Vallitalea longa: one gene and its partner. The protein of the gene in region 1 binds, or shares a complex with, the protein of each later gene. Links are inferred from orthologs where the notes say so. Each region holds a gene or a part of one and is shown on either strand. Other genes may lie near its edges.

Region 1 (12,875 bases):
GACCCACATAGTATTGTAGAAGCTATGTCAATCTGTGGTTATTCTATTGGAGCTACAAAAGGTAAAGTATATATTCGTGCAGAGTACCCACTAGCAATCAAACGTCTTCAGAAAGCTATTGATGATGCAAGAGAAGCAGGATTGTTAGGTACTGATATCATGGGTACTGGTTTTGAATTTGATATAGAACTTACATATGGTGCAGGAGCATTCGTATGTGGGGAAGAGACAGCACTTATCCATTCTATGGAAGGTCTACGTGGAGAACCAACTACTAAGCCACCATTCCCAGCGGAATCAGGATATTGGGGCAAGCCTACTAATGTTAATAACGTAGAAACATTTGCTAATATTCCAGTTATTATATTAAAAGGTGCAAATTGGTTCAATAAAATAGGTACAGAAAAATCAAAAGGAACAAAAGTATTTGCCTTAGCAGGTAAAATCAATAATGTTGGACTTATCGAAGTTCCTATGGGAACAACACTTAGAGAAGTTATCTATGATATCGGTGGAGGAATCAAGAACGGAAAGAAATTCAAAGCTGTTCAAACAGGTGGTCCTTCAGGTGGTTGCTTAACAGAAAAAGACTTAGATACACCTATAGATTTTGATAACTTAATTGCAAAAGGATCTATGATGGGTTCTGGTGGTATGATTGTTATGGACGAAGATAACTGTATGCCAGCAGTAGCTAAATTCTATCTAGAATTCACAGAAGAAGAATCTTGTGGTAAATGTACACCTTGTCGTATTGGAACTAAACGTCTAGCTGAACTATTAGAATTAATTACTACAGGAAAAGGTACAATGGAGCACTTAGACGAGCTTAAGAGATTAAGTCGTGTAATTAAAGATACAGCTCTTTGTGGCTTAGGTCAAACAGCACCTAACCCAGTATTATCTACATTGGATATATTCTGGGATGAATATGTAGCTCACGTTAAAGATAAAACATGTCCAGCAGGTAACTGTAAGAAATTATTGAAATATTATATTCAAGAAGATAAATGTATTGGTTGTACTGCATGCTCAAGAGTCTGTCCAGCTAATGCTATTTCAGGTACTGTTAAACATCCACATACTATCGACCAAGAAAAATGTATCAAATGTGGTGCTTGTATGGATAAATGTAAATTCGGAGCAATTATTAAGAAATAATAAAAGTGAATACTTTATATAATCTAGAAAAGGAGTGTAACCTAATGTCAGAGGTAAAAATTACTATTGATGGTAAAGAAGTACATGTGCCAAAAGGTAGTACTATATTAGATGCTGCTAAAAAGTTAGGCATTGATATTCCAACATTATGTCATTTAGATTTGCATGATACAAAAATGGTTAATAAAACAGCTTCATGTCGTATCTGTGTTGTAGAAGTTGAGGGAAGAAGAAATCTAGCTCCTTCATGTGCTACACCAGCAGTTGATGGTATGGTTGTTAGAACAAATACAATCAGAGTTCTAGAAGCAAGAAAAACAGTATTAGAGTTATTATTATCAGACCATCCAAAAGATTGTTTGACTTGTGCTAAATCAGGTCAATGCGAATTACAAGACCTAGCAGAAAAATTTGGAGTTAGAGAAATAAGAGTAACAGGTGACTCTCAATCAACATATAAACTAGACCATTCTCCAGCTATAATAAGAGATATGGATAAATGTATTATGTGTAGAAGATGTGAAACAATGTGTAATGAAGTTCAAACTGTTGGTGCATTATCCGGAATTAACAGAGGATTTGATGCAGTTGTATCTCCAGCATTCGAATCACCATTGTCAGAAACTGTATGTACTCATTGTGGACAATGTGTTGCAGTCTGTCCAGTAGGTGCATTAACAGAAAACGACCATACTTGGAAAGTTGTAGAAGCATTAGCTGATCCAGATAAATTTGTAGTAGTTCAAACAGCTCCAGCTGTAAGAGTTGCTATTGGTGAAGAATTCGGTCAAGAACCAGGTACAATTGTTACAGGTCAAATGGTAACTGCATTAAAATCTTTAGGATTCAATCGTGTATTTGATACAGATTTTGCAGCTGACTTAACAATTATGGAAGAAGGAACAGAATTATTAGGAAGACTCAATAGATTCTTGGCAGGAGATAAAGACGTACCATTACCAATATTAACATCATGTTGTCCTGCTTGGGTTAACTTTATTGAAAGTCAATTCCCAGAATTGATTGATATTCCATCATCAGCTAAATCACCTCAACAAATGTTTGGTGCAGTAGCAAAATCATTCTTAGCAGAAAAGATGAATATACCTAGAGAGAAAATGGTTGTAGTATCAGTTATGCCTTGTTTAGCTAAGAAATTTGAAGCAGCTAGAGATGAATTTAAAGTTGATGGAAATCCAGATGTAGATATTTCTATTTCAACAAGAGAATTAGCTCATTTAATTAAGAGAGCTAACCTTAACTTAATGGAATTAGAAGAATCAGAATTCGACAATCCATTAGGAGAATCAACAGGTGCTGCTGTTATCTTCGGTTCTACAGGTGGAGTAATTGAAGCTGCTACAAGAACAGCTTACGAAATTCACACTGGTAAATCATTAGAAAAAGTTGATTTTGAAGAATTAAGAGGATTTGACGGTGTCAGAGTTGCATCAGTTCAAATGGATGACTTTACATTGAATATTGGTATTGCTCATGGTTTAGGTAATGCTAGAAAATTATTAGAAGAAATTGAAAGCGGTAATCCTAGAAACTTACATGCTATTGAAATTATGGCATGTCCAGGTGGATGTATCGGTGGTGGAGGTCAACCTTATCATCACGGTAACTCGGATATTCTTAAGAAACGTATGGCTGCTATCTATGAAGTTGATAGTAATAAAGCTATAAGAAAATCACATGAAAATCCATCAATTACTGCTTTATACGAACAATATCTAGGAGAACCAATGAGTGAGTTATCTCATAAATTACTTCACACTCATTATTTTGTAAAAGATAGAGTTTAATACTGATTATAAAAAATGGTTTCTGATTGTGCAGGAGCCATTTTTTGTTACATATTTTTCCTTATGCTTATAATATCTAATATTAAGTTTTCATGTATATAAAATAATTTTATGAAGTTATAATGAATTGTCAGATAATTGCTTGTTTACATAAAATATTACTGTTGATAAGTATCCACATTTTTCAGCTAAAAATTGATACTAAATTTGGTTATTCACAGAGTTATGCACATTATCCACAGAAATTATGGCTTTTATAAAATAAAATGAGATAATTATCCACATGAAAAAGCATAAATCTATTTTATTTAGCAGAAAATTACGAATTACAATAAATAAAAATTAATATACTAAAAAAGGATTTATTAATTGAATATCGAATATAATAATATAGACTATAATATTTAAAAGTCTATGACATATTGGAAGGAGTTGGTAGTATGCGCTACATCATAAGTGGAAAAAACATAGAAATTACCAAAGCATTAAGGGAAGCAACTATCGATAAGTTGAGTAAGATGGATAAATATTTTACTCCGGATAATGAAGCTCAGATAACAATGAGTGTTCAAAAACTAAGACATATCATAGAGGTGACGATTCCAATAAAAGGTAGTATTATCAGAGCAGAAGAGTCAGCCGAAAATATGTATACTGCTATAGATAAAGTAGTTGATGTATTAGAAAGACAACTTCTAAAACATAAAAACAAATTGATCTCAAGGCATCATGGAACAACATTCAAGAAAGATTTTGTAAATGAGACTATAGAAGAAGAAGTAGATGATAAGAAGATTGAGATAGTAAGGACCAAAAGATTTGCAATGAAGCCAATGGATGTTGAGGAAGCTTGCTTACAAATGGATTTATTGGGACATGACTTTTTTGTATTCATGAACGGTGATACAGATGAAGTCAATGTGGTATATAAAAGAAAAAATGGTGCGTATGGTTTAATTGAACCAACACTTTAATAAAAAAATGGAACCCTAGGGTTCCATTTTTAATGTCAATATTTAGAAATATGATATAAAAATTAATTTAATGTGAACAGTAATAGGTAGAAGTTGAATTATCTATAGATTAGTGGTAAAATATTGAGAGTCTATAAGTTACATTGAAATAAATCAAATATATATTATTAGGAGGTCCAACTATGGGTAAGTTATGTAGGAAATATATAACCATTTCTGGTATTTTATTGATATATGCTATTTGTCTACCATCAGCATTTGTTTCACATGCTAATATTATTCAAGTACAAAACAATTTCACTTTACCCATACGTACCACTGGACAATGGAAGTTGGAGCAAGTTTTAGGTCAGAGCGTAATTAAGCAATTAGAGAACAAGATGGATAAGCAAATCAATAATAAAGAAAAATTAATCCATCTATATGAATTAATACAAAATTATTTAAGTAATAAAGTTGAAAATCATAGATTTATATGTATGAATCATGATAATACATATAATCCTATTAGAATAGATAATGATTATAAATTTGATCTTGATACAGGAGAGATTTATAATAATACCAATCAGATAGTGACAACAGTTTATGTGTATGATAATGTTTCTTTAGAAAAATATTTTAAAGATAACTATAAATTGTGTAGGAATGGTAATTATATTAAATATAAGGTAAAATTAAACAAAATGAATGATAAGGATAACCCGATTTTAAATATATGATTATAATATAAATTAAATTCGGAAGGTGAAGATAGATGAAAATTTTAGAAAAGATATTTGGAAATCATAGCGATAAAGAAATCAAAAGAATAATGCCCCTTGTAAGTCAAATAGAAGCTCTTGAACCAGAAATGGAAAAACTGACAGACGACCAGTTGACTAACAAAACTAATGAATTCAAAGAAAGATTAAAAAATGGAGAAACTTTAGACGATATATTAGTAGAAGCATATGCAGTTGTTAGAGAAGCACAAAAACGTACAGTAGATATAAGACCTTATAGAGTACAGCTTATAGGTGCTATCATACTTCACCAAGGAAGAATAGCAGAAATGAAAACTGGTGAAGGTAAAACTTATGTAGCTCCATTTGCAGCATATCTTAATGCTCTAGAAGGAAAAGGAGTCCATGTAGTAACAGTAAACGATTATTTGGCAAAACGTGACGCCGAAAACATTGGAAGAATACATGAATTTCTAGGTCTATCAGTAGGGGTTATAGTCAATGGAATAGATAATACTGAAAGAAGAGAAGCTTATAACTGTGATATCACATATGGGACTAATAATGAATTTGGTTTTGATTACCTAAGAGATAATATGGTTATCTATAAAAAAGAAATGGTACAGAGAGAGCTTAATTACGTTGTAATCGACGAGGTTGACTCTGTGTTGATTGATGAAGCCAGAACACCATTGATAATATCTGGAAGTAGTAGTAAATCTACTCATCTTTATCAACAGGCTGATATCATAGCTAGAAGATTGAAAAAAGGACGAGTAATTGGAGAAATATCCAAAATGAGTGCTCTCCTTAATGAAGAAATACAAGAAGAAGGGGACTTCGTAGTAGATGAAAAAACAAAATCAGTATCATTGACTGCTGATGGGATTAAAAAAGTTGAACAGTTTTTCCAGATTGAAAACTTGGCTGATCCTGAAAATATGGAAATACAACACCATGTTATATTAGCATTAAAAGCACATAATACTATGTTTTTAGATAAAGACTATGTAATAAAAGAAGAAGAAATCGTAATAGTAGATGAATTTACTGGTCGTTTAATGCCAGGAAGAAGATATTCTAACGGATTACATCAAGCGATAGAAGCAAAAGAAGGTGTAAGAGTAAGAAGAGAAAGTAAAACACTTGCTACTATAACTTTCCAAAACTACTTCAATAAATATGATAAAAAATCTGGTATGACAGGTACAGCTTTAACTGAAGAAGAAGAATTCAGAGAAATATATGGTATGGATGTAATTGCTATACCAACAAATGAACCTGTTATAAGGAAAGATCAACCAGACCAAGTGTATAAGTCACATCAAGAAAAAGTAAATGCAGTAATTAACGATATTGCTGAATGTTATGACAGAGGACAGCCTGTTTTGGTAGGTACTATAACAATAGAATCATCAGAAGAGTTGAGTAAGCTACTTAGAAAAAAAGGTGTTCAACATAAAGTACTTAATGCCAAGTATCATGAAAGAGAAGCAGAAATTGTTGCCAATGCTGGACAAAAAAAATCTGTTACCATAGCTACAAATATGGCTGGTCGTGGTACAGATATTAAATTAGGTGAAGGTGTTGTTGAAGTTGGTGGACTTAAGATAATAGGTACAGAGCGACATGAATCAAGACGTATCGATAATCAGTTAAGAGGTCGTTCAGGACGTCAAGGTGACCCAGGTGAATCTAAATTCTATATATCATTGGATGATGATTTAATGCGTTTATTTGGTTCTGAAAGAATGCAAGCTACAGTAACTAGGTTGCGTCTTCCAGAAGGTGAACCTATAGCAGCAGGTATTTTATCTAATGCTATAGAGAAAGCACAGAAAAAAGTTGAGGGTAATAACTTCTCAATAAGAAAACACTTATTGGATTATGACCAAGTTATGAATGAGCAAAGAGAAATCATATACGGTGAAAGGAAAAAAGTTCTAGAAGGCGACAATATGAGAGACTACGTCATGAAGATGATTGAAGAAGTTATCGGAAGATTTGTTGATTCTCATGCTGGAGAAGATCAAGAATTTGATGAATGGGATTTACCAGGATTAATGGAATCTCTAAATGAGATTATACCAATTAAATCCATTAGTACAACACAAGAAGAGAGAGAAGCATTAACAAAAGAAAAATTCAAAAAATTATTATATGATAAAGCAATTAAACTCTATGAAGAAAAAGAGCAAGAGTTCGATGATGAAGAATTAATGCGTGAAGCAGAACGTGTCATATTACTAAAATCCGTTGACCAAAAATGGATGGACCATATTGACAATATGGACCAAATGCGACAAGGTATCGGACTACGTGCATATGGACAAAGAGATCCACTTGTAGAATATAAATTCATTGGATTTGATATGTTTGAAGAAATGTCAAATAACATACAGGAAACAACTCTAAGAGCTCTATACCGTATAAGACCTGCAAGAAAAATAGAAAGAGAAAGAGTTGCAAAAGTAACTTCAACCAATAGAGGAGAAGAAAAAGTAGTCAAACAACCAGTTAGAAGAAAAGAAAGAAAAATTGGAAGAAACGAGCCATGCCCATGTGGAAGTGGAAAAAAATACAAATATTGTTGTGGACAAAATAAATAAATATAATTATATGTGGGGAAAGTTCCAGCTAAGTATAGGGTATATTGTAACTTTTCCCATATATAAATAATTTTTAAGGTCTATTGGTGATTTTTTTAATCAATAACTAATCTCCATTATCCTTAAAATATAAAAATAACAATTATTAATAGAGGTGATAGAATGCTGGAATTAGAACAAAGCAAATTAGAATTACAAGCATATAAAGAAAAATTAGATGAAATGAGTGTTTCACTTTGACTTAGTTAACGTGAAAAACAAAATAGAAGAGCTAGACATGAAAACTGCTTCAGAAGAATTCTGGGCTGATGCAGAAAATTCAGGCAAGGTGTTAAAAGAAATAAAACAACTAAAGGATAAAGTACAAAACTATGATAGTCTTGTTCAAGAATATGAAGATATAGAAACATTGATTGAAATGGGTATGGAAGAAGAAGATAGTGATATTGTTCAAGAAATAACATCTTCTCTTAAAAAATTCATAAATGACTATGAACAGTTAAAAACAAAAACTCTTTTATCAGGAGAATACGATAGCAATAATGCTATAATATCTTTACATGCAGGTGCTGGTGGAACAGAAGCATGTGACTGGGTAAGTATGCTACTAAGGATGTATACAAGATGGGCTGATGATAAAGGGTATAAAATAGAAACACTTGATTATCTAGATGGTGAAGAAGCAGGAGTTAAATCTGTGACTATTCAAGTTAATGGTGAGAACGCATATGGTTACCTGAAATCAGAAAAAGGAGTTCATCGTTTAGTTAGAATATCTCCATTTGATTCATCTGGCAGAAGACATACTTCCTTTGCGTCACTTGATGTATTACCTGAATTAGATGATGATATTGATATGGAAATAAATGATGATGAATTGAAAATAGATACTTATCGTGCAAGTGGAGCTGGAGGACAGCATATCAACAAAACAGATTCAGCAGTTAGAATAACTCATATACCTACAGGTGTAGTAGTTCAATGTCAAAACGAACGTTCACAACATAAAAACAAAGATAGAGCTTTAAAAATGTTAAAAGCTAAACTATATGAAATACGACGACAAGAACAAATGAAAAAAATGGAAGGTATAAGAGGGGAAGTAAAGGAAATAGGTTGGGGTAGCCAAATACGTTCATATGTAATGCATCCATACAGTATGGTAAAAGATCATAGAACTAACGAAGAAACAGGAAATGTGCAAAGTGTCATGGATGGAAAAATAGACTTATTCATTAATGCCTATTTACAATGGTTAGCCGCTAAATAAAAAGTAAGTAAACTTAGATATCCAAATATGATGTCATAAAAATTACAAAAGGAGTGAAAGATATGTCTACAATGCAACAAGTTATATTTAAACTTGATAAAGAAGAATACGGGTTAGATATAATGAAGGTTATAACAATTGAAAAATATCAAGAAGTTGTAAAAACACCCAATACTCCAGAGTATATAACAGGTATCATTAATCTTAGGGGTAACGTATTACCAGTTTACAGCTTAAGAAAAAAATTCAATCTCACAGAAAGAGAAGTCGACGAAAATACTAAAATTATTGTAACAGTTACCAATAACATGAAAATCGGTTTTATAGTTGACTCCGTCCAAGAGATATTGAATATTGAAGATGACAATATTGAAGAAGCTCCCAAAATTGTCACAGGAATTAATAGAAAATATATAAAAAGCATTGCAAAAATGGATAAAAGAATGGTAATATTACTAGATATTGACTTGATAATGTCGGAAGAAGAACATTTAGAACTTGATAAAGTAACAAAGGAGCAAGAATAATTATACATAAGTTGTGCATTCAAAATAAAATAGTATAAAAATATAGAATGGATTATAATCTTGTGTTTAACAAAAACACAAGATTTTTTTATTAAAGAAAAAATCTTGTGTAATAATTTCTAATAAGTAGCTCTATTCAATACTCTTACTATTTCATCTAGTCCCCATTTTTAAACTACTCTACTTAATGCAAATAATAAAATTTTAACATATTTTATACATATCTCTTGAATTTTTATTAACTTCATGTTATAATCTCCCTTATAAAAACAAATGTATTTAATACGAAAACAGAAGGTGATGGAATGCCTGATACAGCCAGATATTATATAATAAAGAAAAAAGCTTTACCCGAAGTCTTTCTTAAAGTTGTTCAAGCAAAGAAACTTCTAGAAAAAGAAAAAGCCATAACGATACAAGAAGCAGTAGACTCTGTTGGGATAAGCCGTAGCTCGTTCTATAAATACAAAGACACTATATTCCCATTCTATGATAATTCGAGAGGAAGAGCTATTACTGTCTCTTTAGGTCTTGATGATGAACCAGGACTATTATCATGCATACTAAATATGATTGCCGAATATAAGGCAAATATACTGACGATACATCAAACAATACCAATTAACGGTGTTGCCAATATAACATTAAGTATGGAAATACTTCCGACATCTGGTGATATACAAGAAATGATTACGTCATTAGAAAGTCACGAAGGAATACATCAAGTAAAAATATTAGCTAGGGAGTGAAATAAATGGTAAACGTTGCAATATTAGGATATGGAACAGTTGGTTCAGGAGTAGTAGAAGTCCTAACAACAAATAAAGAAAGCATTAATAAAAGAGCAGGAAAAAAAATCAAGTTAAAATATGTATTAGATTTACGAGATTTTCCAGGAACACCAATTGAAGACATACTGACAAAAGATTACGAAGATATACTAAATGATGACAGTGTAAAGGTCATAGCAGAAGTTATGGGTGGTATTGAACCAGCATATACTTTTGTTAAAAAAGCACTTTTAAAAGGAAAAAGTGTTGTTACTTCTAACAAAGAATTAGTAGCTCGTCATGGAGCAGAATTACTACAGATAGCAAGAGACAAGAATATTAATTTTTTATTTGAAGCAAGTGTTGGTGGTGGAATACCTATTATAAGACCTCTTAATCAATCACTAACTGCTGATGAAATATACGAAATAACTGGAATACTAAACGGTACAACTAATTTTATACTTAGTAAAATGGCGGATGAAGGACTTGATTTTAAGACTGTACTAAAAGAAGCGCAAGAAAAAGGTTATGCGGAAAGAAATCCAGAAGCTGATGTAGAAGGATTTGATGCATGTAGAAAAATCGCAATACTTTCATCACTTGCTTTCGGTATGCAAGTTGATTTTGAAGACATATATACAGAAGGTATAACAAAAATATCAGATGTTGATATGATATATGCTAAAAAACTAGGATGCGATATTAAACTATTGGCTACAAGTAAAAAATTAGATGAAAAAGTCTATGCCATGGTTTCACCAATGATGATAGGAAAAGATCATCCATTATCTAATGTCAATGGAGTGTTCAATGCAATATATGTAAAAGGAAATGTTATCGGTGACGTTATGTTCTATGGAAAAGGCGCAGGTAAACTTCCTACTGCAAGTGCTGTTGTGGCTGACATAGTTGATGCAGTAAAACATCTTGGCAGAAACATAGTATCATTATGGAGTACGAAAAAAATGGAATTGATGAGCGTTGATAATGTCCTATCAAGATGCTTTATTAGATTAGTACCTGAAAATGTTAAAACAGTAAGAAATCAAGTAGCTGATATATTTGGTGATGTTGAATATATAAAAATAGAAAACATACAAGATGAAGTAGCTTTTGTTACAAATGCAGAAAAAGAAGGAATTCTAAGAAATAAATTAGATGAATTAAAAACTAAAGGTGTAGCAACAGAAGTATTAAGTGTCATACGTATAGACAAATAATTTTTAAAATGTAATTGCCGTTAGACAGCGAAGGGATGATATATATGAAATATGTTGTAATATTAGGTGACGGTATGGCTGATGAGCCAGTAAAACAATTAGGTAATAAAACACCATTACAAGTGGCCAATAAAATTAATATAGACTCTTTAGCAAAATATAGTGAAATCGGATTAGTCAAGACTATTCCAGACGGGTTAACACCAGGAAGTGATACTGCTAATCTATCAGTTCTAGGATATGATCCCCAAAAATATTATACTGGCAGATCACCACTTGAGGCATTAAGTATTGGTGCTAATATGGAAGAGGGCGATGTAAGCTTTAGATGTAATTTAGTTACATTAAGCGAAGAAGGATCATACGAAGACAAAACCATTATTGACCACAGTTCTGATGAGATTACAACAGAAGAAGCAGATGAATTAGTTAAATATCTAGAAAAATATTTAGGTAATGATAAAATTATGTTCTATAGTGGTACCAGCTATAGACATGCAATAATATGGCATGGGGGAAGTACTGATGTTAATCTTACACCACCTCATGATATACTAGAAAGAAATATTAAAGATTATTTGCCAAAAGGAACTAATTCGGATAAAATAGAACAAATGATGAAGTTGAGTTATGAACTTTTGAAGGAACATCCAATTAATATAAAGAGAAAAGAAAAAGGATTAAGACCTGCAAATTCTATATGGATTTGGGGGGAAGGCACAAAACCATCATTAAATTCTTTTTATGATAAATACCATAAAAAAGGTGCTATGATATCAGCGGTTGATTTATTAAAAGGAATTGCTATAGCTGCAGATATGAAAAATATTGAAGTTGAAGGTGTTACAGGTAATATTAATACTAACTTTGAAGGAAAGGCAAAAGCAGCAGTTGAAGTTTTAAAAAGTGGTGAAGATTTTGTGTATGTACACATGGAAGCACCAGATGAATGTGGACATAGAGGAGAAATAGATAATAAAGTTAAATCAATAGAACTTATAGACCAGAAAGTTGTCAGATACATAAAGGAAGAACTTGACAACATAAAAGAAGACTATAAGATACTGATACTACCTGACCATCCAACACCTCTAGCTATTAGGACACATACAAATAAACCGGTACCTTATTTAATATATGACAGCTCTAATTTAATTGAATCCGATGCAGAATACAATGAGGAATCTTGTAAAACAACGGGTAATGTATTCATTAAAGGGCACGAATTAATGGACTATTTCTTAAAATAAAACATATACTAATTAGATACCTAAAGAGGAGGAAACAACTTGTTAATTGTAAAGAAATTTGGCGGTAGTTCTGTAGCTAACAAAGAAAGAGTATACAATGTTGCAGAAAGAATATTAGAAGATTACAAAAAAGGTCATAAAGTAGTAGTAGTTTTATCTGCACAAGGTGATACTACTGATCATTTGATAAAGAAAGCAAAAGAAATTAATCCAAATCCTTCAAGAAGAGAAATGGATATGATATTAACTACAGGAGAACAACAGTCTGTATCACTTATGGCTATGGCATTACAAAATCTAGGATACCCTGCAATCTCACTTAATGCTTTTCAAGTAAAGATGCATACTACATCAGTGTATAGTAATGCAAGGCTAAAAAGAATAGATGCAGAGAGAATCAATTCAGAACTTGAAAGAAAGAATATTGTCCTTGTAACTGGATTTCAAGGAGTAAATAAATATGATGATATAACTACATTAGGCAGAGGTGGCTCTGATACTACAGCAGTAGCATTAGCTGCAGCACTTAATGCTGATAAATGTGAGATATTCACAGAT
Region 2 (12,696 bases), on another replicon or contig:
AGATAGAGGAAGACATTAAGATAATGGGAATTGTTAAAGAATGTGAGATGGGGGTTGCGGGTCAAGATAATCCTGGAGTTGCATGGAATGAGTATGTTGAAGTCAAGAAGGATATACTTAATCAGAGTGATGAGAATGTAGAGTTCGGTGTATCGTTTCCATCCAATAAGAAAGATTGGTTCAATTATCTGGCGGCAGTACAAGTTGATGATTTTGATGATAATGATAGCAGATTATATCAATATGTCATACCAAAAGGTTTATATGTAGTATGTACTTTTTCGGCAGAGAATTTCTTTGAGTTGACTAATGCAGCACTGGATAAGGCTATGGCTTATCTTTTGCAATCTTGGCTTCCTAACAGTGATTATGTCATGATAGGTGATTTTGCGGCAGAGTATTATGATTATAGGTGTCTAAAAGACCATCCCAATCCACAGCAAGTACAGGTACCGCCTATAGATATTATCAAGAATCCACCTGAAATGGATATAATGGTATTGGTTAAAAGAAAATAAATGGAGAATTTATAAAAGCAGTGCCTATGGGTACTGTTTTTTGGTTAAAATTATAATATATACCAAATAAAATAGTTGAATTTTACATTACTTATTTGAGATTTTTTAAAACATGAAAAAACTATAAAAAAATCTCGAAAAACCCTTGCATTATAGACATTCTTAGTGTATACTATTAAATGCTGTGACAAAGATAGCGTTGAAATGTGAGGTTGCCGCAAAAGCGGGTAATTCACATGGAGCGAATGTCATGTTCAAGAAACTGGCGGCAAGGTCACTGTACAATATAAAGTCAAAGCGATGTAGGCTTGATTTGAGTGTGTTGAGTATATGATACACACGGAGCGATGTACAGTCACCACTTGTCGTACTAGAGTACGAAAAGGAGGCGACTTTTTTTATGGCAAGTCAAAAAATGAGAATTAGCTTAAAAGCATACGATCATCAATTAATCGATCAATCTTCAAAGAAAATTATTGAAACAGCTAAGAAAACTGGTGCTAAGGTGAGTGGACCAATTCCATTACCTACTAAGAAAGAGGTTGTAACTATTCTTAGAGCTGTGCACAAGTACAAAGATTCCAGAGAACAATTCGAACAAAGAACTCATAAAAGATTAATTGACATACTTATGCCAACAGCTAAGACAGTAGATGCTTTAATGAGACTTGAACTACCTGCAGGGGTAGATATCAAAGTAGATGTTAAATAATTATACGAAATAGTATAATATCCCTTAGAGGTTTATATAAAGACTATAAGCCATCTAGGATGATTACACATAAGTGTAATCCGCTGTAGATTATTAGGAGGTGCAAAGGAAATGAAAAAAGCTATATTAGCTAAAAAAATCGGTATGACTCAAATATTTGAAGAAAGTGGAGAGTTAGTACCTGTAACAGTACTAGAAGCAGGACCATGTACAGTTATTCAAGTGAAAACTGTAGAAAATGATGGATACAAAGCTGTACAAGTTGGATTTGGTGATAAGAAAGAAAAACTTACTAATAAGCCAATGAAAGGTCATTTTGACAAAGCAGGTGTTAGCTTTAAGAAGCATATAAAAGAGTTTAGACTTGATAATGCTGATGAATTTGAAGTAGGAAATGAAATCAAGGCTGATGCATTTGAAATTGGCGACAAAGTAGATGTTTCTGGTGTATCAAAAGGTAAAGGATTCCAAGGATCAATTAAGAGACATAACCAATCAAGAGGACCAATGGGTCATGGTTCTAAGTCACATAGAGTATCCGGATCTATGGGTGGAGCTTCTTCACCATCAAAAGTATTCAAGGGTAAAAAATTACCAGGTCATATGGGTAGTGAAAATGTAACAGTTCAAAACTTAGAAGTAGTAAAAGTTGATGTAGAAAATAACTTGCTTCTAATTAAAGGTGCTGTACCAGGACCTAAAAAATCAATAGTAACAATAGTAAATAGCGTAAAAGCTTAGTTAATACGTAGGAAGGAGGAACGAACATGGCTAAAGTTTCTGTTTACAACATGGAAGGTAAACAAGTTGGAGATATAGAACTTAATGACAATATATTTGGTGTAGAAATAAATGAACACTTAATGCATATGTCAGTTGTAGGACAGCTTGCAAATAAACGCCAAGGCACACAAAGTGCTAAAACTCGTTCAGAAGTAAGAGGTGGCGGTGCTAAGCCTTGGAGACAAAAAGGAACAGGTAGAGCGAGACAAGGATCAATTCGTGCACCACAATGGACAGGTGGTGGAGTTGTATTTGCTCCAAAGCCAAGAGATTATTCAATTAAATTAAACAAAAAAGAAAAAAGAGCGGCATTAAAATCAGCATTAACTTCAAGAGTAAATGACAATAAAATAATTGTTGTTGATGAATTGAAATTTGATGAAATTAAAACTAAAAAAATGAGTACAGTTTTAGATAATCTAAATGTACAAAAAGCTTTAATAGTTTTAAATGATAATGACAAAAATGTTATATTATCAACTCGTAATATTAGAGGTGTAAAAACAGCATTAACTAATACAATTAATGTATACGACATTCTTAAATATGATACTTTTGTGGTAACTAAAGATGCTGTTGCTACAATTCAGGAGGTGTATGCATAATGGCTGAGTTAAGATATTATGATGTAATATTAAAACCTGTTGTTACTGAGAAAAGTATGGAAGTTATGGCTGAGAAAAAATACACTTTCTTAGTTAATCCAGAAGCAACGAAAACTCAAATAAAAGAAGCAGTCGAAAAAATGTTCGAAGGAACAAAAGTCGAAAGAGTCAATACTATGAACAACATCGGTAAAGTAAAAAGAAGAGGTATGACTTTTGGAAAAACTGCTAAAACAAAGAAAGCTATTGTTAAATTAACAGAAAGTAGTAAAGAAATAGATTTCTTTGAAGGAATGTAATAAATAATAGCAAATAAAGTATAAATATCTAGTTCATAGATAGTTAAAAGATACACACGGTAGCGTGTGTGAATATACTTTTGAAAGGAGTGCAATTCATGGGTATCAAAAAATATAACCCTTATACACCTTCCAGAAGACATATGACAGGTTCTACTTTTGAGGAGATCACTAAAAAAACTCCAGAAAAATCATTGGTAGTAAGTCTTAAAAAGCATTCTGGACGTAATAATCAAGGTAAGATTACAGTAAGACACCGTGGTGGCGGGTCTAAGATTAAATATAGAATGATAGATTTCAAAAGAAACAAAGATGGTATTCAAGGTAAAGTAATAGCTATTGAATATGATCCAAACCGTTCAGCTAATATTGCTTTAATCCAATATGCAGATGGTGAAAAACGTTACATCCTATCACCAAACGGATTAAAAGTTGGTCATAAAGTAATGAGTGGTTCAGAAGCTGAGATTAGAATCGGTAATGCATTACAATTAAAAGACATTCCAGTTGGTTCTAGTATTCATAACATTGAAATGAAACCAGGTAAAGGTGGACAATTAGTTCGTTCTGCTGGTAATGTTGCTCAACTTATGGCAAAAGAAGGAAAATATGCTACACTTAGATTGCCATCAGGAGAAATGAGAGTAGTTCCTATACTTTGTAAAGCTACAATAGGTCAAGTTGGAAATATTGATCATGAACTTATAACAGTTGGTAAAGCTGGACGTAAACGTCATATGGGTATTCGTCCTACAGTTCGTGGTTCTGTTATGAACCCTAATGACCATCCACATGGTGGTGGAGAAGGTAGAGCTCCTATCGGTCGTCCAAGTCCAATGACACCTTGGGGTAAACCAACAATTGGTTATAAAACTAGAAAGAAAAATAAGCATTCTAATAAATATATTATAAGAAGACGTGGAAGTAATAAATAATAACCACTAAAAGGAGGTTTGAGTTAATGGCTCGTTCACTTAAAAAGGGACCTTTCGCAGATGCACACTTATTAAATAAAGTAAGAGCATTAAATGAAAAAGGCGATAAACAAGTAATTAAAACATGGTCAAGACGTTCCACTATTTTCCCTGAAATGCTAGGTCATACTATTGCAGTTCATGATGGAAGAAGACATGTGCCTGTTTATATAAGCGAAGATATGATAGGACATAAATTAGGAGAATTCGTGCTAACAAGAACTTATAGAGGTCACGGAAGAGAAGAAAAGAAATCAAAAGTACGTTAATGCAGTATGGAAGGAGGCTAATTTATAATGGCTAAAGGGCATAGAAGTCAGATAAAAAGAGAAAGAAATGCTAACAAAGATACTAGACCTAAAGCAAAAGTATCTTATGCTAGAGTATCACCAACAAAAGCTAAAATTGTTCTTGATACAATCAAAGGAAAAGATGTAGGATCAGCCGTAGGTATTTTAAATTATACACCTAGAAATGGTGCTAGAATTATAGAGAAATTATTGAAATCAGCTATAGCTAATGCGGAAAACAACAGTGGATTAGATCCAGCTAAATTATACGTTGAAGAAGCTTTTGCTAACAAGGGACCTACAATGAAGAGAATCAGACCAAGAGCACAAGGTAGAGCGTATAGAATAGAGAAGAAATCTAGTCACATCACAATCATTCTTAACGAAAGATAGATAAGGAGGGAAAGAATGGGACAAAAAGTTAACCCACATGGATTAAGAGTCGGAATTATTAAAGACTGGGATGCAAAGTGGTACGCAGAAAAAGATTTTGCAGACCTTTTAATAGAAGACAATAAATTAAGAACATATATCAAGAAGAAATTATATTCAGCTGGTGTATCTAGAATCGAAATCGAGAGAGCATCAGAAAGAGTAAAAATCAACATTCATACAGCTAAACCTGGTATCGTTATTGGTAAAGGCGGTTCATCAATTGAAAAATTAAGAACTGAATTACAAAAAATGACAGCCAGCAAAGTAATTGTTAATATAGTAGAAGTAAAAAGACCAGAAAAAGACGCTCAATTAGTAGCTGAAAACATTGCTCTTCAACTTGAAAATCGTGTTTCTTTCCGTAGAGCTATGAAACAATCAATGGGTAGAACAATGAAAGCAGGAGCAAAAGGTATCAAAGCTATCTGTTCAGGACGTTTAGGTGGAGCAGAAATGGCTCGTACAGAATCTTATAATGAGGGAACAATTCCTCTACAAACACTTCGTGCAGATATCGATTATGGATTTGCTGAAGCAAATACAGTATATGGAAAAATCGGTGTAAAGATATATATCTATAATGGCGAAGTTCTTCCTGGTCAAGTTACTAAGAAAGAAGGGAGAGGGAAGTAATGTTAATTCCAAAGAGAGTTAAACGCCGTAAACAATTTCGTGGTAACATGAAAGGTAAAGCGTTAAGAGGAAATAAAATTAACTACGGTGAATATGGTATTGTTGCATTAGAGCCTTGTTGGATAAAATCTAATCAAATAGAAGCTGCCCGTGTTGCTATGACTCGTTATATCAAACGTGGTGGTAAAGTATGGATTAAAATTTTCCCTGATAAACCAGTTACAGCAAAACCTGCTGAAACAAGAATGGGTAAAGGAAAAGGATCACCTGAATATTGGGTGGCAGTAGTAAAACCAGGCCGTGTAATGTTCGAAATTGCTGGAGTTGAAGATGAATTGGCTAAAGAAGCATTAAGACTTGCTATGCACAAGTTACCATGTAAATGTAAAATTTATTCTCGTGCAGAGCTAGAAGGCGGTGATAATTGTGAAGTCAACTAAATATATTGAAGAATTAAGAAATAAATCTGCAGCAGAACTTAATGAAGATTTAGTTACTGCAAAAAAAGAATTATTTAACCTAAGATTTCAAAATGCGACTAACCAATTAGATAATACAGGTAGAATAAAAGAGGTTAGAAGAAATATAGCTAGAATTCAAACAATTATAACTGAGCAATTAAAGGTTGCTAGATAACCTTGAAAGGAGGAGTTCAATTGGCTGAAGAAAGGAATCTACGAAAAGTTCGTGTTGGTAGAGTAGTTAGTGATAAAATGGATAAAACAGTAGTTGTAGCTGTTGAGAATAATGTAAAACATCCATTATATGGTAAAGTTGTAAAAAGAACTTACAAATTAAAAGCCCATGATGAAAAAAATGAATGCGGCATTGGCGATAGAGTACGTGTTATGGAAACAAGACCATTATCAAAAGATAAAAGATGGAGATTAATAGAAATATTAGAAAAAGCAAAATAAGTTTTGTATTTGCTGAAAGGAGGTTCATCTAATGATCCAACAAGAATCTAGACTTAAGGTTGCGGATAATACAGGTGCAAAAGAGATACTTTGCATAAGAGTATTAGGCGGATCAACTAGAAGATATGCTAACATTGGAGATGTAATAGTTGCTACTGTTAAAGATGCAACACCAGGTGGCGTTGTTAAAAAAGGTGAAGTAGTAAGAGCTGTAGTAGTTAGAACTAAAAAAGGTGCACGTCGTAAAGATGGTTCATATATCAAATTTGATCAAAATGCAGCAGTTATAATCAAAGATGATAAAACACCAAAAGGAACTCGTATTTTTGGACCTGTTGCTAGAGAGTTAAGAGAGAAAAAATACATGAAAATCCTATCATTAGCACCAGAAGTACTATAGGGAGGTGTAGTAATTGTATAAGACTAAACTTAAATCAGGTGATACTGTTAAAGTTATTTCCGGAAAAGACAAAGGAAAAGAAGGAAAGATTTTAACTGTAGATAGAAAAAATGGTAAAGTAATTGTTGAAGGCGTTAACATGGTTACAAAACATACAAAACCAAGTGCTGCTAATCAACAAGGTGGTATCATTCACCAAGAATCTGCATTAAATGCTTCAAAAGTAATGTATGTTCATAAAGGAAAACCTACAAGATTAGGTACTAAAATCGTTAAAGAAGATAGAGATGGACGTACTAAAAATGTTAGATATAGAGTAGCTAAATCAACAGGTGAAGTTATAGATTAATAGTAGAGAGGAGGCTAACTAGCGTGAGTAGAATAAAAGAAATTTACAATAATGAAATTGTAGATGCTATGATGAAAAAATTTAACTATAAAAATAAAATGGCTGTACCTAAGATAGAAAAAATAGTTATAAACATGGGCGTTGGAGAAGCTAAAGAGAATCGTAAGATCCTTGATTCTGCTGTTAGTGATTTAACAATAATTGCTGGTCAAAAGCCTGTGATTACAAAAGCTAAAAAATCTGTTGCAGCTTTCAAAGTAAGAGAAGGTATGCCAATCGGATGTAAAGTTACACTTAGAGGAAGCAGAATGTATGATTTTGCTGATCGTCTAATTAACTTAGCTCTACCAAGAGTTAGAGACTTCAGAGGTGTTAACCCTAACGCGTTTGATGGTAGAGGTAACTATGCTTTAGGTATAAAAGAGCAATTAATCTTTCCTGAGATCGAATATGATAAAGTTGATAAAGTTAGAGGTATGGATATTATCTTCGTTACTACAGCTAAGACTGATGAAGAAGCTCGTGAATTATTAACATTATTCGGAATGCCTTTTAAAAAATAATAAGGAGGGAATCGATTAAATGGCAAAAACATCAATGAAAATTAAACAACAAAGTAAGCCAAAATTTTCATCAAGAGCTTATAATCGTTGTAGAATATGTGGAAGACCTCACGGATATTTAAGAAAATATGGAATATGTAGAATCTGTTTCCGTGAATTAGCGTACAAAGGACAAATCCCAGGTGTTAAAAAAGCTAGTTGGTAAGATTTAGTAATAGGAAGGAGGCCACAAATTATGACAATGAGTGATCCAATCGCAGATATGTTAACAAGAATCCGTAATGGAAATACTGCTAAACATGATTTTGTAGATGTACCTGCTTCAAAAATGAAGCAAGCAGTTGCTGATATTTTAGTAAATGAAGGGTACGTTAAAGGATATAAATTAATAGAAGACGGTTTAATTAAAACAATCCGTGTTGAAATGAAATATGGTAGAGATAAAAATGAAAAAGTAATCGCAGGAATTAAGAAAATTTCTAAACCTGGACTTAGAGTATATGCAGGCAAAGATGAGTTACCAAAAGTTTTAGGTGGACTTGGAACTGCTATCATCTCAACTAATAAAGGAATCATTACTGATAAAGAAGCTAGAAAACAAAATGTAGGTGGAGAAGTAATTGCTTTTATTTGGTAATTATTAATCTGGAAAAATAGACTTATAAAATATAATAAAATGGATGAAGCTTTGCTTATAATAATAAGCAAAGGTATTTAATCCGAGGAGGTGCAAGCATGTCACGTATTGGTAAATTACCTGTAGAGATCCCAGCAGGAGTGGAAGTAAGTGTTACAGAGAGCAACTATGTCACTGTTAAAGGGGCAAAAGGTACTTTAGAACAACAATTACCAAAAGAAATGTTAATTTCTAAAGAAGAAAACCAAGTAGTTGTAAATAGACCAAATGATTTAAAGAAAATGAAATCATTACATGGTTTAACTAGAACTCTAGTTGCAAACATGATTGAAGGAGTAACTAAAGGTTACGAAAAGAAATTAGAGATCAATGGTGTTGGTTATAGAGCACAGAAAAAAGGAAAGAAATTAGTATTATCTTTAGGATATTCACATCCAGTTGAAATGGAAGATCCAGAAGGTCTTGAAGCAGTTGTAGAAGGACAAAATGTTATTATCGTAAAAGGAATTGACAAAGCAAGAGTAGGTCAATACGCAGCGGAAATAAGATTTAAGAGACCACCTGAGCCATACAAAGGCAAAGGAATCAAATACGCTAATGAAGTTATTAGACGTAAAGAAACTGGTAAATAGTAAAATAGTAAAGGGGTGAAATCCATGATAAAGAAAACATCACGAACTAAAGTCCGTGTTAAGAAGCATAGAAGATTACGTAATAATATTACTGGTACTTCAGAAAGACCTCGTTTAGTGGTTTTTAGAAGTGACAAACATATGTATGCGCAAGTTATTGATGACTTAACAGGTCATACTTTAGCAGCTGCTTCTACAGTAGAAAAAGACATTAAAAGTAATTTAGAAAAAACTAATAATGTAGCTGCAGCAACTCTTGTTGGAGAAACTGTTGCTAAAAGAGCTGTAGAAAAAGGTGTCAAAGAAGTAATTTTTGATAGAGGCGGATACATTTATCAAGGTAAAGTAAAAGCATTAGCAGATTCAGCAAGAGAAGCTGGATTAAAATTCTAAGTAAGGAGGTAAAAGCATGAAGCGTACAATGATTGATGCTAGTAAGCTAGATCTAAGAGAAAAAGTAGTATCAATAAGACGTGTTACTAAGGTAGTAAAGGGAGGTCGTAACTTCCGTTTTGCAGCTTTAGTAGTGGTCGGAGATGAGAATGGGCATGTAGGCGCAGGTGTAGGAAAAGCTACAGAAATTCCTGATGCTATTCGTAAAGGTATCGACGACGCTAAGAAAAGACTTATTGAAGTTCCTATAGATGAAAATGGTAGTATTCCTCACGATTTTATCGGTAAATTCGGAAGTGCTTCCGTCTTAATGAAAAGAGCACCAGAAGGAACAGGTGTTATAGCTGGTGGACCTGCTCGTGCCGTACTTGAACTTGCAGGAATTAAGAATATCAGAACAAAATCATTAGGATCAAATAATAAAAATAATGTAGTAACAGCTACTGTTGCAGGACTTGACGGACTTAAAACTCCTGAAGAAGTAGCAAAACTTCGTGGAAAATCAATTGAAGAGCTTTTAGGATAGGAGGGAACCAAGATGGCAAATAAATTAAGAATTACTTTAGTTAAATCCACAATTGGAGCCATTCCTAAACATAGAAAAACAGCAGAAGCTTTAGGCTTAACTAAACTTCATAAAACTGTTGAACAAAAAGATAATGAAGCAATTAGAGGTATGGTCAATGCTATACAACATTTAGTAAAAGTAGAAGAAGTTTAATCGGGTTAAAATAAGCAAGGAGGTGTAACAGCATGAATTTGACAGAATTAAAACCAGCAAAAGGTTCAAAGAGAGCAAGTTTCAGAAAAGGAAGAGGTCATGCTTCTGGAAACGGTAAGACTGCAGGAAGAGGACAAAATGGACAAAAATCTCGTTCAGGTGGTGGCGTAAGACTTGGATTTGAAGGGGGTCAAATGCCATTATATAGAAGACTTCCAAAAAGAGGTTTTACTTGTAGAAACTCAAAAGAAATCGTTGGAATTAATGTTGATGTCTTGAATAGATTCGAAGCAGATGCAACAGTATCTGTTGAAACTTTAATTGAACAAGGCGTTGTTAAAAATCCTAGAGACGGTGTTAAAATATTAGGCAATGGCGATTTAACTAAGAAACTTACTGTAAAAGCTAATGCATTTAGCAAAACAGCAATTGAAAAAATCGAAGCCGCTGGCGGGAAAGCAGAGGTGGTTTAGATGTTTAAAACACTTCGTGATGCATTTAAAGTACCTGATTTAAGAAAAAAGATAATATACACTATGTTAATGTTTTTTGCTATCCGTATAGGAGCACATATTAGGATACCATTAATTAATCCTGAAGTTGTTCAACAAATGTTTAATCAAGCAGATGATAGTGGCCTATTCCAAATGTTTAATGCATTTTCCGGTGGTGCGTTCAAAGATATGACATTGTTTGCTATGGGTATTACTCCATACATTACATCATCAATCATCATGAACCTTCTTACTATTGCAGTTCCAAAACTTGAAGAAATGCAAAAAGAAGGAGAAGAAGGACGTAAGAAAATTGCAAAACTTACAAGATACGGTACTATTATATTAGCTTTATTACAATCAATTGCTATTTCAATTGGACTTGGAAGAACATTATTCTACGATTATAATATAATATCAGTCATTATAGCTGTTACTGCAATGACTGCTGGTACTGCCTTCTTAATGTGGGTTGGAGAACAAATAACAGTAAAAGGTGTAGGAAATGGTATTTCATTAATTATCTTTATTAATATAATATCAAGATTACCATATGGAACTCAATCATTATATGAATATGCTACAGATGCTAACAAATTAATTCCTGTAATTATATTATTAATCATATATGTACTAATGGTTGCGTTTGTTGTATTAATACAACTTGGTGAAAGAAGAATTCCGGTTCAATATGCTAAGAGAATGCAAGGAAGAAAAGTATATGGTGGACAATCTACACATATACCATTAAAAGTAAATATGGCAGGAGTTATTCCAGTTATCTTTGCTTCATCTTTATTACAGTTTCCTGGAACAATAACAAGATTCTTTGGAGAACCTGAAGGATTTTGGGCTTCTGTAATTAATTTCCTCAATATCACTAATTGGTCCGGAGCTATTTTATATTTTGTATTGATACTATTCTTTGCTTATTTTTATACTTCAATTATATTTAATCCAATTGAAGTTGCTAATAACATGAAAAAGAATGGTGGCTTTGTTCCAGGTATCAGACCAGGAAAGCCAACTATTGATTATATGACAAATGTACTTAATAAAATAGTATTGATTGGAGCTTTAGCTTTAGCACTTATAGCTTTACTTCCAGTAATATTATCAAAAGCATTCGCTATGAATGTTACATTTGGTGGTACATCACTTATTATCGTTGTAGGTGTTGCACTTGAGACAATTAAACAAATTGAATCCCAAATGGTTATGAGACATTATAAAGGTTTTTTAAATGCATAGATGAATAGATTAAGAATGAAGTAAGAAAATAATATTCTATCTTCATTCTAAATCTAAACAACTATAATCTATGACTTGCATAAACTTTGGAGGTTATAAAATGAGATTAATTATGTTAGGTGCTCCTGGTGCTGGAAAAGGAACACAAGCAAAAAGGGTAGCAGCGAAATATAATATTCCGCACATTTCAACAGGTGATATCTTTAGAGATAATATAAAAAACAAAACTGATCTTGGAATAAAAGCTAAAGGATATATAGACAAAGGCTTATTGGTTCCAGATGAGTTGGTTGTAGATATAGTTGCTGATAGACTTTTACAAGAAGATTGTAAAGAAGGTTTCATATTAGATGGCTTTCCAAGAACAATTCCTCAAGCTGAAAGTTTAGATGAAGCACTAAAATCTATGAAGACTAAAATTAATTATGCAATCAATATTGATGTGCCTGATGAAAATATAGTAAGAAGAATGTCTGGTAGAAGGGCATGTCTAAATTGCGGTGCAACTTATCATATAAAGTATAATCCACCAAAAAAGGAAAATATTTGTGATAACTGTACGAGAGAACTGATACTTAGAGATGATGATAAAGAAGAGACAGTACTCAAAAGACTAGATGTTTATCACAAACAAACTAGTCCATTAATAGACTATTATGAAGCAAAAAATATCTTAATAACTGTTGATGGAACAGTTGACATTGATGATGTTACTAAGAGTATTGTAGAAATTTTAGGAGCGTAAGTATATGTCAATAACAATTAAAACCGACGAAGAAATAGCAATCATGAGAAAAGCAGGTAAAATAGTAGCTGAAACTCATGAATTACTAGAATCAATGATAAAACCAGGAATATCTACACTTGACCTGGATAGGGCTGCTGAAAAGTATATTCTAAGCAAAAATGCCATTCCGTCTTTTAAAAATTATAACGGTTATCCAGCTAGCATTTGTGCCTCTATTAATGAAGAGGTTGTGCATGGTATTCCATGTAAGAAAAGAATTTTAAAAGAAGGCGATATAATAAGTTTGGATATTGGAGCTTATTATAATGGGTATCACGGCGATGCTGCTAGAACACATGGTGT

The links.
Region 2: the proteins of secA (region 1) and secY are in contact, whole or in part, in a crystal structure (PDB 3DIN), measured with the Thermotoga maritima proteins. The link is inferred for Vallitalea longa from one-to-one orthologs. Residues at the interface, in WP_004082002.1 of Thermotoga maritima: Glu261, Ala262, Arg263, Lys300, Ala301, Arg302, Thr303, Ile304, Ile305, Leu323, Tyr324, Asp325, Pro326, Val329, Ser330, Tyr333, Ile336, Lys340, Phe345, Val349, Glu363, Phe364, Tyr374, Ser375, Gly376, Gly377, Glu393, Ile395, Thr482, Ser483; in WP_004081795.1 of Thermotoga maritima: Glu108, Gly109, Glu110, Glu111, Ala236, Glu237, Arg238, Arg239, Ile240, Thr241, Ile242, Gln243, Tyr244, Ala245, Arg246, Arg247, Val248, Thr249, Gly250, Arg251, Arg252, Val253, Tyr254, Gly256, Ala257, Ser258, Thr259, Tyr260, Leu261, Pro262.

Annotation. Positions count from the first base shown.
Region 1 is NZ_BRLB01000009.1:162,142-175,016, forward strand. The notes cover bases 4,397-7,488. They hold secA (preprotein translocase subunit SecA), read left to right. Parts: upstream 4,397-4,700; coding sequence 4,701-7,277; downstream 7,278-7,488. Other genes in these bases: QMG30_RS14820 (hypothetical protein), read left to right, coding at 4,397-4,665. Also shown: QMG30_RS14805 (NADH-quinone oxidoreductase subunit NuoF), read left to right, coding at 1-1,161; QMG30_RS14810 (NADH-dependent [FeFe] hydrogenase, group A6), read left to right, coding at 1,206-2,969; hpf (ribosome hibernation-promoting factor, HPF/YfiA family), read left to right, coding at 3,410-3,943; more of QMG30_RS14820, read left to right, coding at 4,126-4,396; QMG30_RS14835 (chemotaxis protein CheW), read left to right, coding at 8,610-9,074; QMG30_RS14840 (ACT domain-containing protein), read left to right, coding at 9,380-9,823; QMG30_RS14845 (homoserine dehydrogenase), read left to right, coding at 9,829-11,067; QMG30_RS14850 (cofactor-independent phosphoglycerate mutase), read left to right, coding at 11,112-12,317; QMG30_RS14855 (aspartate kinase), read left to right, coding at 12,357-12,875. UniProt on the Escherichia coli protein: Required for protein export, interacts with the SecYEG preprotein conducting channel.
Region 2 is NZ_BRLB01000001.1:1,076,235-1,088,930, reverse strand. The notes cover bases 9,558-12,470. They hold secY (preprotein translocase subunit SecY), read left to right. Parts: upstream 9,558-10,334; coding sequence 10,335-11,606; downstream 11,607-12,470. Other genes in these bases: map (type I methionyl aminopeptidase), read left to right, coding at 12,356-12,470; QMG30_RS04635 (adenylate kinase), read left to right, coding at 11,707-12,351; rplO (50S ribosomal protein L15), read left to right, coding at 9,894-10,334; rpmD (50S ribosomal protein L30), read left to right, coding at 9,679-9,861; rpsE (30S ribosomal protein S5), read left to right, coding at 9,558-9,666. Also shown: QMG30_RS04750 (AraC family transcriptional regulator), read left to right, coding at 1-518; rpsJ (30S ribosomal protein S10), read left to right, coding at 919-1,230; rplC (50S ribosomal protein L3), read left to right, coding at 1,342-1,971; rplD (50S ribosomal protein L4), read left to right, coding at 1,998-2,618; rplW (50S ribosomal protein L23), read left to right, coding at 2,618-2,917; rplB (50S ribosomal protein L2), read left to right, coding at 3,016-3,852; rpsS (30S ribosomal protein S19), read left to right, coding at 3,879-4,160; rplV (50S ribosomal protein L22), read left to right, coding at 4,188-4,574; rpsC (30S ribosomal protein S3), read left to right, coding at 4,590-5,249; rplP (50S ribosomal protein L16), read left to right, coding at 5,249-5,689; rpmC (50S ribosomal protein L29), read left to right, coding at 5,676-5,885; rpsQ (30S ribosomal protein S17), read left to right, coding at 5,906-6,166; rplN (50S ribosomal protein L14), read left to right, coding at 6,198-6,566; rplX (50S ribosomal protein L24), read left to right, coding at 6,580-6,915; rplE (50S ribosomal protein L5), read left to right, coding at 6,939-7,478; QMG30_RS04675 (type Z 30S ribosomal protein S14), read left to right, coding at 7,498-7,683; and 5 more genes. UniProt on the Escherichia coli protein: The central subunit of the protein translocation channel SecYEG. Consists of two halves formed by TMs 1-5 and 6-10.